Regions from separate parts of the Neobacillus sp. Fa239 genome, predicted to be linked through region 1. Evidence: riboswitches for the same ligand, from Rfam matches in the RefSeq annotation. Region 1 holds a riboswitch; each other region holds the start of a gene.
The links. Region 1 has a riboswitch for S-adenosylmethionine ahead of ACZ5XR_RS22620 (methionine biosynthesis PLP-dependent protein). Riboswitches for the same ligand answer to the same signal wherever they lie in the genome.

Region 1 (3,252 bases):
GCCTTTCTTAACTGTAAAGCTATGGGACGGAGGAATCTGATCAATATTTTTATAAGGAGTTTTTGAGGCATCAACTGCGTCAATCATTCCGCCAATTACCAGATATTCTGCAAGCCACTTTTCATTTAATTCTTTTTTTATATTAGGAAAAGATAATAGTGGATATATGACTGTACAAAACGCAAAATATTGTTGATTGCGATAAAAGTATAGTGTCCTAGCTCCAGAAAAGTCCCTAGCACCAAAAAGTTTCTGTTCTCTCTCGTCCCAAATCACAAAAGCAAAATCTCCAACTAAATACTTTGGAGCATCCTCACCCCATTTATCATAGGAAAGTAGAATAAGCTCACTGTCAGTTATTAATTTTTGTTTGGATTTCTTAATTTGTAGCTTTTCAAATAATTCTTCCCTATTATCAATAATTGCGTCTGCTGTTATGGCCAACTTTCTTTCCTGATCAAAATACGGAAGCTTTTCTCCAATGGATTCCGGGGTAATCCACTGGGCATGGCAGCCAAGAAAGACTTTGTCACTATGCCATGTTTGAACATCATCTGCAGGGAATTTCTCCAATTCCTTCATCGTTCGCATCCCATGTTCAAGATTTATAGGTTCATCGTTTAAATGATAAATTCCAGCAATAGCGCTCATCTTTTCCTCCTGCCAAACTTTACAAGCCTGTATGTATATTTCTACATGCTTTATGCTATAAATTTCATCTTGAAATTATAATTATAACTTTATTAATAGGTTCTTTAAATAGAACACCAAATGCACAATTACCCATAGAATTATAATAATAAATTAATCTCTCTTGATTTTCAGATAAATGAACGAGTAGATATTACTAAACTTATCGCTTTGTTTATCATTAGGTTCTTTATTAAGAACAATCCGTATATCAAAATTATCATCTCTTTTATTTGGTGTCAACTAGTTTATTGGAAATAAATTAGTTTATTTTTTCTGACCGGAAATTCTTATTTTTAAAAAAACAAATTGACACCCCACGCAATTTGTAGTAAATTTTATAAATAATCTAAATATTTATTTCTTATCAAGAGAGGTTGAGGGAATGGCCCTTTGACGCCTCAGCAACCTTCAATGGCTTGTTCATTGAAAAGGTGCTAAGTCCTGCAAATTATTAATTAATTTGCAAGATAAGAAGAATGACGAACCAGTCACACTGACAAAAGTCTTCTTCTTATAGAAGGCTTTTTTATTATATTGTCCCTTTAACGGATTACTGCGATGAATCAACAAGACATAAGACTATGGAGAATTAATAAAAAAGTAATTTTTTAGATACCTAGGAGGAGTGATTAGAAATGTACAAAATTGAAACGAAGCTTGCTCAGATTGGAAATCGCAGTGAAACCGTAACAGGAACGGTGAATCCTCCTGTTTATTTTTCTACAGCTTACCGCCACGAAGGAATCGGGCAATCAACAGGGTTTGATTATTCACGGACAGGAAATCCAACACGACAGCTTCTTGAAAAGACGATTGCTGATTTGGAAGACGGGGATCAAGGTTTTGCCTGCAGTTCGGGAATGGCAGCTATCCTTACAATTCTTTCTTTATTTCAATCAGGGGATGAATGGCTAGTTAGTGAAGATTTATACGGTGGAACGTACCGATTATTGGAGCAAGGCTACAAAAAATGGGGATTGGCATGTCAATATGTGAATACATGTTGTCCTAGTGAGATTGAAAGTAAGATTTCCCCTAAAACGAAGGCCATCTTTCTTGAAACTCCTACGAATCCCCTCATGCAGCAATCGGATATTGTCGAGGTTTCGAAAATCGCCAAGAAACACGGATTATTGCTGATTGTTGACAATACTTTCTATACTCCTGTTCTGCAGCAACCGATCAAGCTTGGTGCTGATATTGTCATCCACAGTGCGACCAAATATTTGGGTGGCCATAATGATGTACTTGCAGGCCTCATTGTTGCTAAAGGAAAAGATCTATGTGAAGCGCTCGCCTTCCATCATAACGGAGCAGGTGCCGTTCTCAGTCCATTTGACTCCTGGCTGTTAATGCGTGGTATGAAAACATTATCACTTAGAATGAAACAGCATGAAAAAAATGCTAAGCAAGTAGCAGAATTCCTTTCAAAGCATGAAGGCGTCACTGATGTTTTATACCCCGGAAAAGGGGGAATGCTTTCCTTCCGTTTAAAAGAGGAAACATGGGTCAATCCATTTTTGCAAGGACTCTCATTGATTTCGTTTGCTGAAAGCCTTGGTGGGACTGAAAGCTTTATCACTTACCCTGCCACGCAAACACATGCAGATATTCCGGAAGAGGTTCGAATTGCAGCAGGAGTTTGCAATCGCTTATTGCGTTTTTCTGTAGGAATAGAGGATGCTGAAGACCTTATTAACGACTTGGAGCTAGCATTTGCCAATATTAAAGAAGGAGTGAGAGTTTAATGGAAAACGAAGCATATTGTTTTGAAACGAGGCTCCTTCATAATCGGCATAAAATTGATGCAGTTACGGGTGCTGTCAGTGTGCCGATCCAGCACGCATCCACCTTTCATCAATTTGATATTGATCAGTTTGGCAAATATGACTATAGTCGTAGTTTGAACCCGACGCGGGAAGCATTGGAAGAGGTGATTGCTGAACTTGAAGGCGGAACAAGAGGATTTGCCTTTTCATCGGGAATGGCAGCGATCTCAACAGCGTTCCTGCTGCTTTCAGCTGGCGACCATATCGTGATTACCGAGGATGTGTACGGCGGTACATTCCGAATGGTAACACAAGTATTAACCCGTTACGGAATTGAACATACCTTTGTGGATATGACTGATATACATCAAGTAAAGCAGGCAATTCAGCCGAATACGAAAGCTTTTTATGTGGAAACACCTTCAAATCCCTTATTAAAAGTGACCGATATCCAAGCGATTTCTGAATTGGCAAAAGAAGTGAACGCCTTAACCTTTGTTGATAATACATTTTTAACACCTGCTTTACAAAGACCTCTGGAGCTTGGTGCGGATGTTGTGCTTCACAGTGCCACAAAATTTTTATCAGGACATAGCGATGTTGTCGCAGGTCTTGCCGTTGTAAAAGATGAAAGTTTAGCAGCACGGCTTGGCTTCTTACAAAATTCCTTTGGTGCCGTTCTTGGTGTTCAGGACGCCTGGCTGGTTCTTAGGGGGATAAAAACCCTTCATGTCCGGTTGGAGCAATCGCAAAAGGCCGCTGTCCAAATAGCAGAATTTCTAAATTCGCA
Region 2 (3,252 bases), 110 kb from region 1:
ACATGTTGAGAATGTTGCTTCCGGTGCGGTTACTCCGCGTTCTGTACCGGCCAGCTTGGAAGTATAGCCGCTTAAGAAGTGATACATGGCTTGTTCCTTTGTCAGTTTAGAGATTGGCGGCAATACGCCAAAGGCATCTGCAGTCAAGAATACGATCGTGTTAGGATGACCGGCAATGCTTGGAAGAATGATATTATCAATCGCTTGGATTGGATATGCTGCTCTTGTATTTTCCGTTAATGTCCCATCATCGTAATCAGCGACCCTTGATTCAGGATTGATGGTCACATTCTCTAATACTGTACCAAAGCGAATGGCGTCAAAAATCTGCGGTTCCTTTTCCCTCGTTAGGTTAATGCATTTCGCGTAACAGCCACCCTCGATATTAAAGACACCGTTAGCCGACCAGCCATGTTCATCATCGCCAATGAGACGGCGGGTAGGATCGGCTGATAGAGTCGTTTTTCCTGTTCCGGATAGCCCAAAGAAAAGGGCCACATCGCCTTCTTGCCCTACATTGGCTGAACAATGCATCGATAAAATATTATTTTCAGGAAGCAAATAGTTCATGACAGAGAAAATAGATTTTTTCATTTCTCCTGCATACTCTGTACCGCCAATTAAAACAGTACGCTGTTCAAAAGAGATGATAATAAAAGTTTCGGAGTTTGTCCCGTCAACAGCTGGGTTCGCTTTAAAGTCAGGCACAGAAATAACCGTAAACCCTGGATCATGGGATAACATCTCTTCCTCATTCGGACGAATAAATAATTGATGGACAAACAAATTATGCCAGGCATATTCATTTATTACTTGAATCGGAAGCTGAGTCTTTTTATCAGCACCAGCAAACCCTTTAAAAACAAAAATCTCATTTTTATCTTTTAAATAGTCTAGAACTTTATGATAAAGGTTTGTAAAAGCTTCTTCGGAAATGGACTGATTGTTTCCCCAGTCGATTTTATCTTTAGTGGATTCCTCAACAACAATAAATTTGTCTTTTGGTGAACGTCCTGTATATTTTCCTGTGGAAACCCGGATGGCACCGGTTGAGGATAAGGTCCCCTCATTGCGGAGTAAAATTTTTTCAACAAGTTGAGGTACGGATAACTGGGTCTGGACATGGCTTTCACTCAGTAATTGTTTTAACCCGTTTGGAATATGAACTGAATTCATTTTAAGAATCCTTCCTTTTTTAAGTTTTTTAAATGATCTCTTCTTGGTAAAAAGTATAACACATTTATTTTAATAGTCTATACTAATTAATAAAATAATTGACTTCAATACCACAATTATAAAATTAGGCAAAATTAATGATAATTTACATAGGATTATGCTTCTTTTATATGAAACAATGCGAATTTAGTATGAGTGATTGGGCAATTTTTAATTAAGATTCTTTTCAAAAAAATTATTGACATTGTTCGACAGCGTGGGGTAAGATTGAAAATTGAACGGATACTCTCTTATCCCGAGCTGGTGGAGGGACAGGCCCTATGAAACCCAGCAACCTGCAACAACGAAAATGATCAACAACGGAATTGCTTTATTATTCCATCACATTTTCCGAGCAAAGGTGCTAAACCTGAAGCAAGGCTTGACCTTGGACGATAAGAGTGAAAGGCGCGCAAATCTTTTGCTTTCAACCTTTCCTCATAATGGAAAGGTTTTTTGTATTTTGTGCAGTTAATTCGCTAATCATTTATTTCCATTGTGAAAATACACTAGGGATTGTTTTTCATAAAAACCCCCTATTAACTTCATACTACTAAGGGAATGAGTTCCGTATCATATTATTTCATTTTTAGGAGGAATTCAGATGTCAACAAAACGTCGTTTGTTTACTTCTGAATCAGTAACTGAAGGTCATCCTGACAAGATTTGTGACCAAATTTCTGATTCGATTTTAGATGCGATTTTAGCCAAGGATGCGAATGCCCGTGTTGCGGCAGAAACTTCCGTAACCACTGGTTTAGTCCTTGTAGCAGGGGAAATCACAACTTCTACTTATGTGGATATTCCAAAAATTGTCCGTGAAACGATAAAAGAGATCGGATACAATCGTGCTAAATACGGCTTTGATTCTGAGACTTGTGCTGTATTAACCTCTATTGACGAACAATCAGCTGACATTGCGATGGGTGTTGATCAGGCACTTGAAGCTCGTGAAGGTCAAATGTCTGATGAACAAATTGAAGCAATTGGTGCAGGGGACCAAGGTCTAATGTTTGGTTTTGCTTGTAATGAAACAAAAGAGCTTATGCCTCTTCCAATTTCTCTTGCACATAAGCTTGCCCGTCGTTTAACAGAGGTTCGTAAAGAAGAGATTCTTCCTTATCTGCGTCCAGATGGTAAAACCCAAGTAACGGTTGAGTATGATGAAAATGATAAACCTGTACGGATTGACACCATCGTAATCTCTACTCAGCACCATCCTGAAATTGCCTTGGAGCAAATTCAACGCAATCTAAAGGAATATGTTATTAATCCGGTAGTTCCAAGTGAACTAATCGATGAAAACACAAAATATTTCATTAACCCAACAGGCCGTTTCGTTATTGGCGGACCACAAGGGGATGCCGGCTTAACAGGACGTAAGATCATCGTTGATACGTATGGCGGATATGCTCGTCATGGCGGCGGTGCATTCTCTGGTAAGGATCCTACAAAAGTTGACCGTTCTGCGGCATATGCAGCCCGCTACGTTGCAAAAAATATTGTTGCAGCCGGACTTGCAGAAAAGTGTGAAGTACAGCTGGCTTATGCAATCGGTGTCGCTAGACCGGTTTCCATTTCGGTTGATACATTTGGTACAGGGAAAGTAAGTGAAGAGGTATTGGTGGATTTAGTAAGTGAAAACTTTGACCTGCGTCCAGCGGGTATCATCAATATGCTGAACCTTCGCCGCCCAATTTACAAACAAACGGCTGCATATGGTCATTTTGGCCGTATTGATGTTGACCTTCCTTGGGAGCGTACAGATAAAGCAGACAAGTTACGTGAACAAGCTTCTAATCGATAATATAGCAGGGAGTTGCATTTTTTCATGCAGCTCCCTTTTTATTTGACTAAGGATTCTAAAACAGGTGAAAACTGGATAATATCTTAATTATATTGGAATTCCAGATTGGGAGTGTTGGGTAATCATGTGTGGTTTTATTGGCTGCGTTCATGAACAAACGCAAAGCTACCGGGAAAATCAAAAACATCTATTTAAAAATATGAACGATATCATTACCCATCGTGGCCCGG
Region 3 (3,252 bases), 1.9 Mb from region 1:
ACAGGTGCCCTTAGTAGTATCTTTCAAATTGCCAGTTAAACCAATATCACTTTTCTCATAAAGTTCTACCAGAATGGTTTCAATCTCCTCTTTTGGAGCATCAAAATGAACATGAAACATATTGGAAACCGGCTTTAGTGGAAGTGTTTTAATTGCATGACATTGATTAAAATGGCCTGCAAGTTCTTTTGCTTCCCGGTAATACTGCTCCATTTTCGCGATCCTTTGATCAAAATAAAAATCTGCACTAATTATATACGGATAAAGGCTGATTAAATCCCCACCATGACGCCTTTTCCAAACTTTCGATTCCTCAATAAAATCCTTTTCTCCTGCCAGAATCGCCCCTGCAATTCCGCCAATTCCTTTATAAAATGACACATACACACTATCAAACAGACGACAAATTTCAGCAGCTGACTTTTCATAGTAGGGAAGAATTTCAAATAACCTTGCACCATCCAAGTGTAATTTGATTCCTTTCTCATGACAATAAGCCGAAATCGATTCCAGAGCTTCATAATCTGGTAATTGACCGCCAATCTCACGCTGGGGCAGTTCAAGCAATAAACAAGCAATATCCTCTTTAAGCCCAACAACATCTTCTAATTGAATTAAACTGTCTTGATCAGCAAGCAAAATCGGTTCAATATGATGCAGCTCTTTTAATCCGTCCTCTTCATGGATTTCCAAATGGCATAACGGATGGTAAGCGACTTTCTTTATTCCTTTTTGATCACACCAAATTCTTAAAGCAATTTGCTGGGCCATCGTACCACTAGGAAAAAATACAGCTGTCTCCTTCCCTAAGTAATCAGCCATCTTCTCTTGGAACTCCTCGATTATTTTTCCTTTCCCATAGATATCGCTTTCCTGCAAACCATCAAAATCATTGAAAGCTGCTAGTAATGTTTGAATGTCTCTTGGGTCATGCCCGACCACTTGATACGTGGTTTGCTTAAATGCTTCTAATAATGGATTTTTTTCGTTCATGTGAATTCTCTCCCTCTAATAAGACAACCTATAGATTAAAAATCGTTCATTTGAATTATGTTCATATAAATCCGGCAATATAACTTCCTGTTTGAATTCAAAAGGGGTTTGATTTTCCAGAAAATAAATATAATCCTCTGAAGGGTAATATAAAACCAGTTCTATCTCCCGATGGGACTTCTCCACAGAAAGTAAGATATTCTTTATGATTCTCATAAAAATTTGGATGGTAAATGGATTAAAAAAGTAAAAGCAATTATCTAACGATCTAATTTCATACTCTTCCGCCAAGCAGCAATAAAAGTGTATTTTATTCTTGGCATCAATGTGTTTCTTAAGATAATTTTTTTGATTTTGGACAGCCTCTTGATAGAGAGCCTGGTTCATTTCAATGCCGGTCACATTGGCATTCCATAAATAATGAATATAAAAAATTAAACGTCCTTTACCACAGCCAAAATCAACGATATGATCACTGCTTTTCAATTCATATTGGTGAAATAAGGTTTCAAGGGCACTATAAGGTGTCGGCTCGTAGCGATGATAGTGCAATGAGGTTATAAATCCCTTTTGTTCTCCTCCCGTTTTGATATTCAGCACTCCATCTAAAAACTTTTCTTTCATTGCTTGACCTCTATTCAGGTGAAGTAGGATTCTATCTATTATGATAAATGATTTTTCTGAAATAATGCCAATAGATTTACTAAAAATTAAAAAATCATCAATTGAAATTAAAATTATCGGATTACTAATATTTTTTTAAAATAAAAAGATTGACAATAGTTTAATAATTTATTAACATCATAAATAAGTTAAAAACAGCTGAATAACTTATCCAGAGAGACTGAGGGACAGGCCCGATGACGTCCAGCAACCTTCATTAATGAAAGGTGCTAATTCCTGCAGAGTGACTTCATTCTGAAAGATAAGGTTGAGATAGAAAAGCCTCTTTCTGATTGAAGAAAGAGGCTTTTTCGTATATAGGTGCAAACAAAGGGGATTGATATAATGCTTGTTTTAGACGATGTACATAAAATTTATGGAAAAGGCAAAGAGAAAAAGGTAAGTGCCTTAAAAGGAATTAACCTTCGCGTTGAGAAAGGTGAAATTTTTGGTGTGGTAGGATTCAGCGGGGCAGGAAAAAGTACACTGATTCGTTGTGTAAATCTGCTGGAACGGCCATCTTCCGGGAAAGTGCTCATCAATGGAGTAAACCTTTTATCCTTGGCGCCAAAGGATTTACGCAAGCAGCGTAAAAAGATTGGCATGATCTTTCAACAATATAACTTATTAAATTCGAAAACGATTTTTCACAATGTGGCGATGCCGCTTATTTTAGAAGGCACACCTAAAAATGAAATTAAAGAGAAAGTCACAAAATTACTAGCATTTGTTGGCTTGGAGGATCGGATGAATCATTACCCAGATCAGCTGTCCGGTGGTCAGAAGCAAAGAGTTGGAATTGCCCGCGCGCTGACAACTGACCCTGATATTCTCCTATGCGATGAAGCTACATCGGCACTTGATCCAAACACGACCGAAGCCGTTTTAGAGTTATTACGAAAGGTACGAGATGAATTTGGCGTAACCATTTTAATGATTACCCATGAGATGAATGTCATCCGTGATATTTGCGATAAAGTTGCGGTTATTGAAGACGGGACCATCGCGGAGCAAGGATCGGTCATCGACGTGTTCACTGAGCCAAAAACAATGATCGCCCGAAGCTTTGTGAGGACCTTCTTAAACGATAATATTCCAAAGTCCGTACAAAAATTAATTAATGAAAGCAGCCAGTCAAGCTCCCATGGCATTTACCGAATTATTTTTAAAGGCAATTCAACCAATGTCCCATTAATCTCAAATACGGCAAAGCACTTTTCAATCGATTTAAATGTTCTTCACGGGATGGTAACAGAGCTTCAAGGTCAGCCATTCGGAAATTTACTTGTTGAATTCAAAGGTGATAAAGAAGAAATTCTTCGCGCCGTTCAGTATATTCGAGACAATGAAGCTGTTATTAAGGAGGTGTCTGAAGATGCCATTTGATTGGTCCTGGTTCTGGCCAGAGTTTTTAAGTTCAATTGATCAAACACTTTATATGGTCGTTGTAGCTCTGATTATTTCGGTCATTATTGGAATTCCAATAGGTGTGATTCTGGTAATTACAAGAGAGAACGGCATTTTGCAGAATAATATTCTATTCAATATTCTTAATGTCATTATTAATATCTTTCGATCCATTCCATTTATTATCTT
Region 4 (3,252 bases), 2.1 Mb from region 1:
GCATCACATACTCGCCTTCCCAAATAACCGCAGGGTTAAATGTTGGTACACATATTCCCCCATCAACTATTGGTTTACTTGTATGCTAGTCTATGAACAAATAATAAAAGCTCAGTGTCTTTGAAGTTCTGACTGCCCAAGTGCCCAGAGGTCCTTCGCTCCAACATAGGTGTTACCTTGATGGAAGTGCAATTTTCTTACACTTAAGAAGGCATTACCCTTCCCTCATCGCTACTACGACCTCATGCGCCAGTCCTAAATCATCCTACCATTTTCTATTAGCCTCTTATATGATAGGTCTTTATTGGTTAGTACCTTCCCAATTTGAAGTAGGACCTTCCCGTCGTTATCTCTGAGAATCTTTCCACAGATGCCAGAACCCATACCCCGGCTGCTCTTACGGTGCATTTGACCGTTTCTTCCCGTAAGACATCGGTCTTCCCCCGTTAGGCAAAGGTCGAGGCTATGCAAAACATCCCTCGAACAGTTTCTTAGAGGGGCGTAGATTTCGGGATTGCAGTATTCGTTAAATCCTTCTGGCCTCTGTGTTTGCTCGCCACACAGACTGTTCCGACCTTTTTCTCTCTGTGTAGAATAGGCCGCCGTGACTTTTACTTCCAAGCAGAACGTAGTTCGTTACCTCCCCACGCATTGGATATGCTAGTCATCCGAATCGGTCAATTGATGACAGGAGACTTTCACTCCATAAGATTCTCAGCCTTGACGGCTGCTCCACCTAACTGTCTACGCTTAAAGACTAAAGTTACCTTTAGCCCTCCAAGACTCGCTACGAGCGAATGGCTAGTTCTTACTCGGCGGGAATCCCACCCGTTATATGATACGACCTATGCTCGGCCGCACAAGCACCCGTTAGAACAACAAGCTAATATATTATTAGGTGAATGTTTTTTTTTTTATTTAATTCTTTTATTGATCTTCTCAACGCAGATCTATCTTTTTTTCCTAGGACCTACAATTAATTTGATTGCTGTTTTATTTTCATTATTGATTAAAACATCTGTAAATGCAGGAACAAAAACCAGATTAACACCGCTAGGAGCTACGAATCCTCTTGCAATCGCAATGGCTTTAATCGCTTGATTTAAAGCACCAGCTCCAATCACTTGAATCTCTGAATTTCCTCTTTCACTTAATACACCTACAATTGCACCTGCAACTAAATTCGGATTTGACTTTGATGATACTTTTAATACATTATCCATATAAATTTTTCCCCCTGTTATATAATCGCTTGATATGATCACTAGAAAGAATGTAATTAACGTATCTTTAATAATATTCAAATTCAAATCAAGCAGAACTATTGAACTGATTCCTTTAATCTTTTTTGTGTTATCCTGCCCCTTTACTCGAATAAAAAATTAAGCATCCCTTGTTAAAGGAATGCCCCCTTTAGTTTAACAAGGGCAATACGCATTTTATCAAATGATTTCTTACCAATGTACTAGTTTTAGGATTGACGAATAATTATCCTTCTGATATATTATTATAAATAATTAAAGTCCGAATATTAAAAACTCTTATCCAGAGTGGCGGAGGGACAGACCCTATGAAGCCCAGCAACCTTCAAGTTTTACTTGAAAAGGTGCCAATTTCTACAGAATTATTTCTGGAAGATAAGGGGAGGAATGCAATAGTTATGACCTCTTCTTATTTATTATAGAAGAGGTTTTTTTGTGTTTGTAATATAAACGAGGAAATAATAAAAAGTTAATGACTATTAGGGGACGATGAGATGAAGGGTGTAAACTTTAGAGAGAGTTCATTAGCATCAAATACGTTAGTAAAAACAAACTTAAAAAATACAACTCAACCTGCAGTCTCAGGTACTAAAATGACTAATACTTATGATAATAAAACTGAACCAGTAGTCGAAATCTCCAGTGAAAATAATTTTTGTAGTATTTATGTCAACAAGTATAGAATGAATAAAGAAGTTGGGTTTGGAAGAAAGCTGCTTCAGATCCTTGAAGATTTTCAACTTTATTATAGGCATATACCGACGGGGGTTGATGCTCTTCATCTTGTTTTACATGAAAATCAATTAGATCAGATAATAGAAAGTGAACTAATACAACGTATTAGTACGGAACTTTCGGCAGATAAAGTGACTATTGAACGTAATCTTGCTTTAATTATGCTTATCGGAGGAAAAAAGCATCATAATGTCGACAGCATTGCCAGAGCAACGAGGGCTCTTGAAAAAAAAAGAATTAATATTGAAATGATACATATGAATCAAGGACCATCTCAGATAAGTTTAGTATTTGGCGTGAAGGCTCATGATGAAAAAAGAGCTGTTGCAGCAATCCATAATGAATTTTTTGCAAGTGTGTCAGTTTGAAATATTAATGATTTCCAACAGGTAATAAAAGGGCATCTAATTATGATTAATAGATGCTCCTTTTCTTTTTGTTTTCATTAACGATATCTTCCTATTAAATTAACCTGCCATTTAGTCCAATAAAAAAGGGATTGCCGCAGCGTTCCCGTTCTTAACCACAAGCACTCGAATAGCTTAATAAGAAGTATCTATATCTTGGTATCAAACAACGAAATTTGTTCTGTTGCAATTTTTACATATGAACCAATAGGATAATTGTTTCCAGTTAATTCGAAAATGACTATGTTACTTCCCATTCTCAGGACTGAAAATCCATCAGATTCAACCGATTCCAATACTCCTGATAAATAAATATGATTATCATCACTTGTTATTTGGCTAATTTCTTCATCAATATCAATAATTTGCTTTCCCCATTCCAGAATTCCTGGAATATCAATCTCTATAAAATATTCGAAATTCAATATTGGTTTAGTTCCAACCCATTTTCCTTCGGCACTGCCATATGGCGAATTAAACTTTACAATATAACCATCTTCTAATTCTTTAATATACTTGACTACTATTATTTTCATTTTTATTCACCTATTACATTGGTCTTTTCTTCTAAAATTCAATATAAATCTTGTTTTTCCTTGTTCAACTATTCTGCTTCGTTAGCTCAACAAGCATAAAGTAGGGAAACCTTTCTCAAGGCTTCCCCCTTATCAAACCGTACGTGCCCTATTAAGGCATACGGCTTACCAAATGTTACAATTTAATCAAGAGGATGCATTCCAGCCATTTTGCATCTTTTGGACACGGTGAGGTGTGAAATACTCCTCACCTTTTGCTTTTGCTCGTTTGATTCGATTCTGAATGTCTCTTTTAACTTTTCTGGACATATC

Region 2: it holds a riboswitch for S-adenosylmethionine, as region 1 does, so the genes downstream of both, metK (methionine adenosyltransferase) here and ACZ5XR_RS22620 (methionine biosynthesis PLP-dependent protein) in region 1, are expected to answer to the same signal.
Region 3: it holds a riboswitch for S-adenosylmethionine, as region 1 does, so the genes downstream of both, ACZ5XR_RS03255 (methionine ABC transporter ATP-binding protein) here and ACZ5XR_RS22620 (methionine biosynthesis PLP-dependent protein) in region 1, are expected to answer to the same signal.
Region 4: it holds a riboswitch for S-adenosylmethionine, as region 1 does, so the genes downstream of both, ACZ5XR_RS11860 (ACT domain-containing protein) here and ACZ5XR_RS22620 (methionine biosynthesis PLP-dependent protein) in region 1, are expected to answer to the same signal.

The regions. Positions count from the first base shown of each region.
Region 1 is NZ_AP041611.1:4,557,131-4,560,382, forward strand. It holds gene ACZ5XR_RS22615 (lasso peptide isopeptide bond-forming cyclase) at 1-651, opposite strand, end outside; SAM riboswitch class I at 1,052-1,167, shown strand; gene ACZ5XR_RS22620 (methionine biosynthesis PLP-dependent protein) at 1,329-2,441, shown strand; gene metC (cystathionine beta-lyase) at 2,441-3,252, shown strand, end outside.
Region 2 is NZ_AP041611.1:4,447,792-4,451,043, reverse strand. It holds gene pckA (phosphoenolpyruvate carboxykinase (ATP)) at 1-1,176, opposite strand, end outside; SAM riboswitch class I at 1,464-1,617, shown strand; gene metK (methionine adenosyltransferase) at 1,820-3,022, shown strand; gene asnB (asparagine synthase (glutamine-hydrolyzing)) at 3,147-3,252, shown strand, end outside.
Region 3 is NZ_AP041611.1:702,021-705,272, reverse strand. It holds gene ACZ5XR_RS03265 (threonine aldolase family protein) at 1-993, opposite strand, end outside; gene ACZ5XR_RS03260 (methyltransferase) at 1,009-1,617, opposite strand; SAM riboswitch class I at 1,822-1,925, shown strand; gene ACZ5XR_RS03255 (methionine ABC transporter ATP-binding protein) at 2,002-3,042, shown strand; gene ACZ5XR_RS03250 (methionine ABC transporter permease) at 3,032-3,252, shown strand, end outside.
Region 4 is NZ_AP041611.1:2,469,037-2,472,288, reverse strand. It holds gene ACZ5XR_RS11865 (stage V sporulation protein S) at 951-1,223, opposite strand; SAM riboswitch class I at 1,539-1,644, shown strand; gene ACZ5XR_RS11860 (ACT domain-containing protein) at 1,757-2,365, shown strand; gene ACZ5XR_RS11855 (hypothetical protein) at 2,554-2,940, opposite strand; gene ltrA (group II intron reverse transcriptase/maturase) at 3,127-3,252, opposite strand, start outside.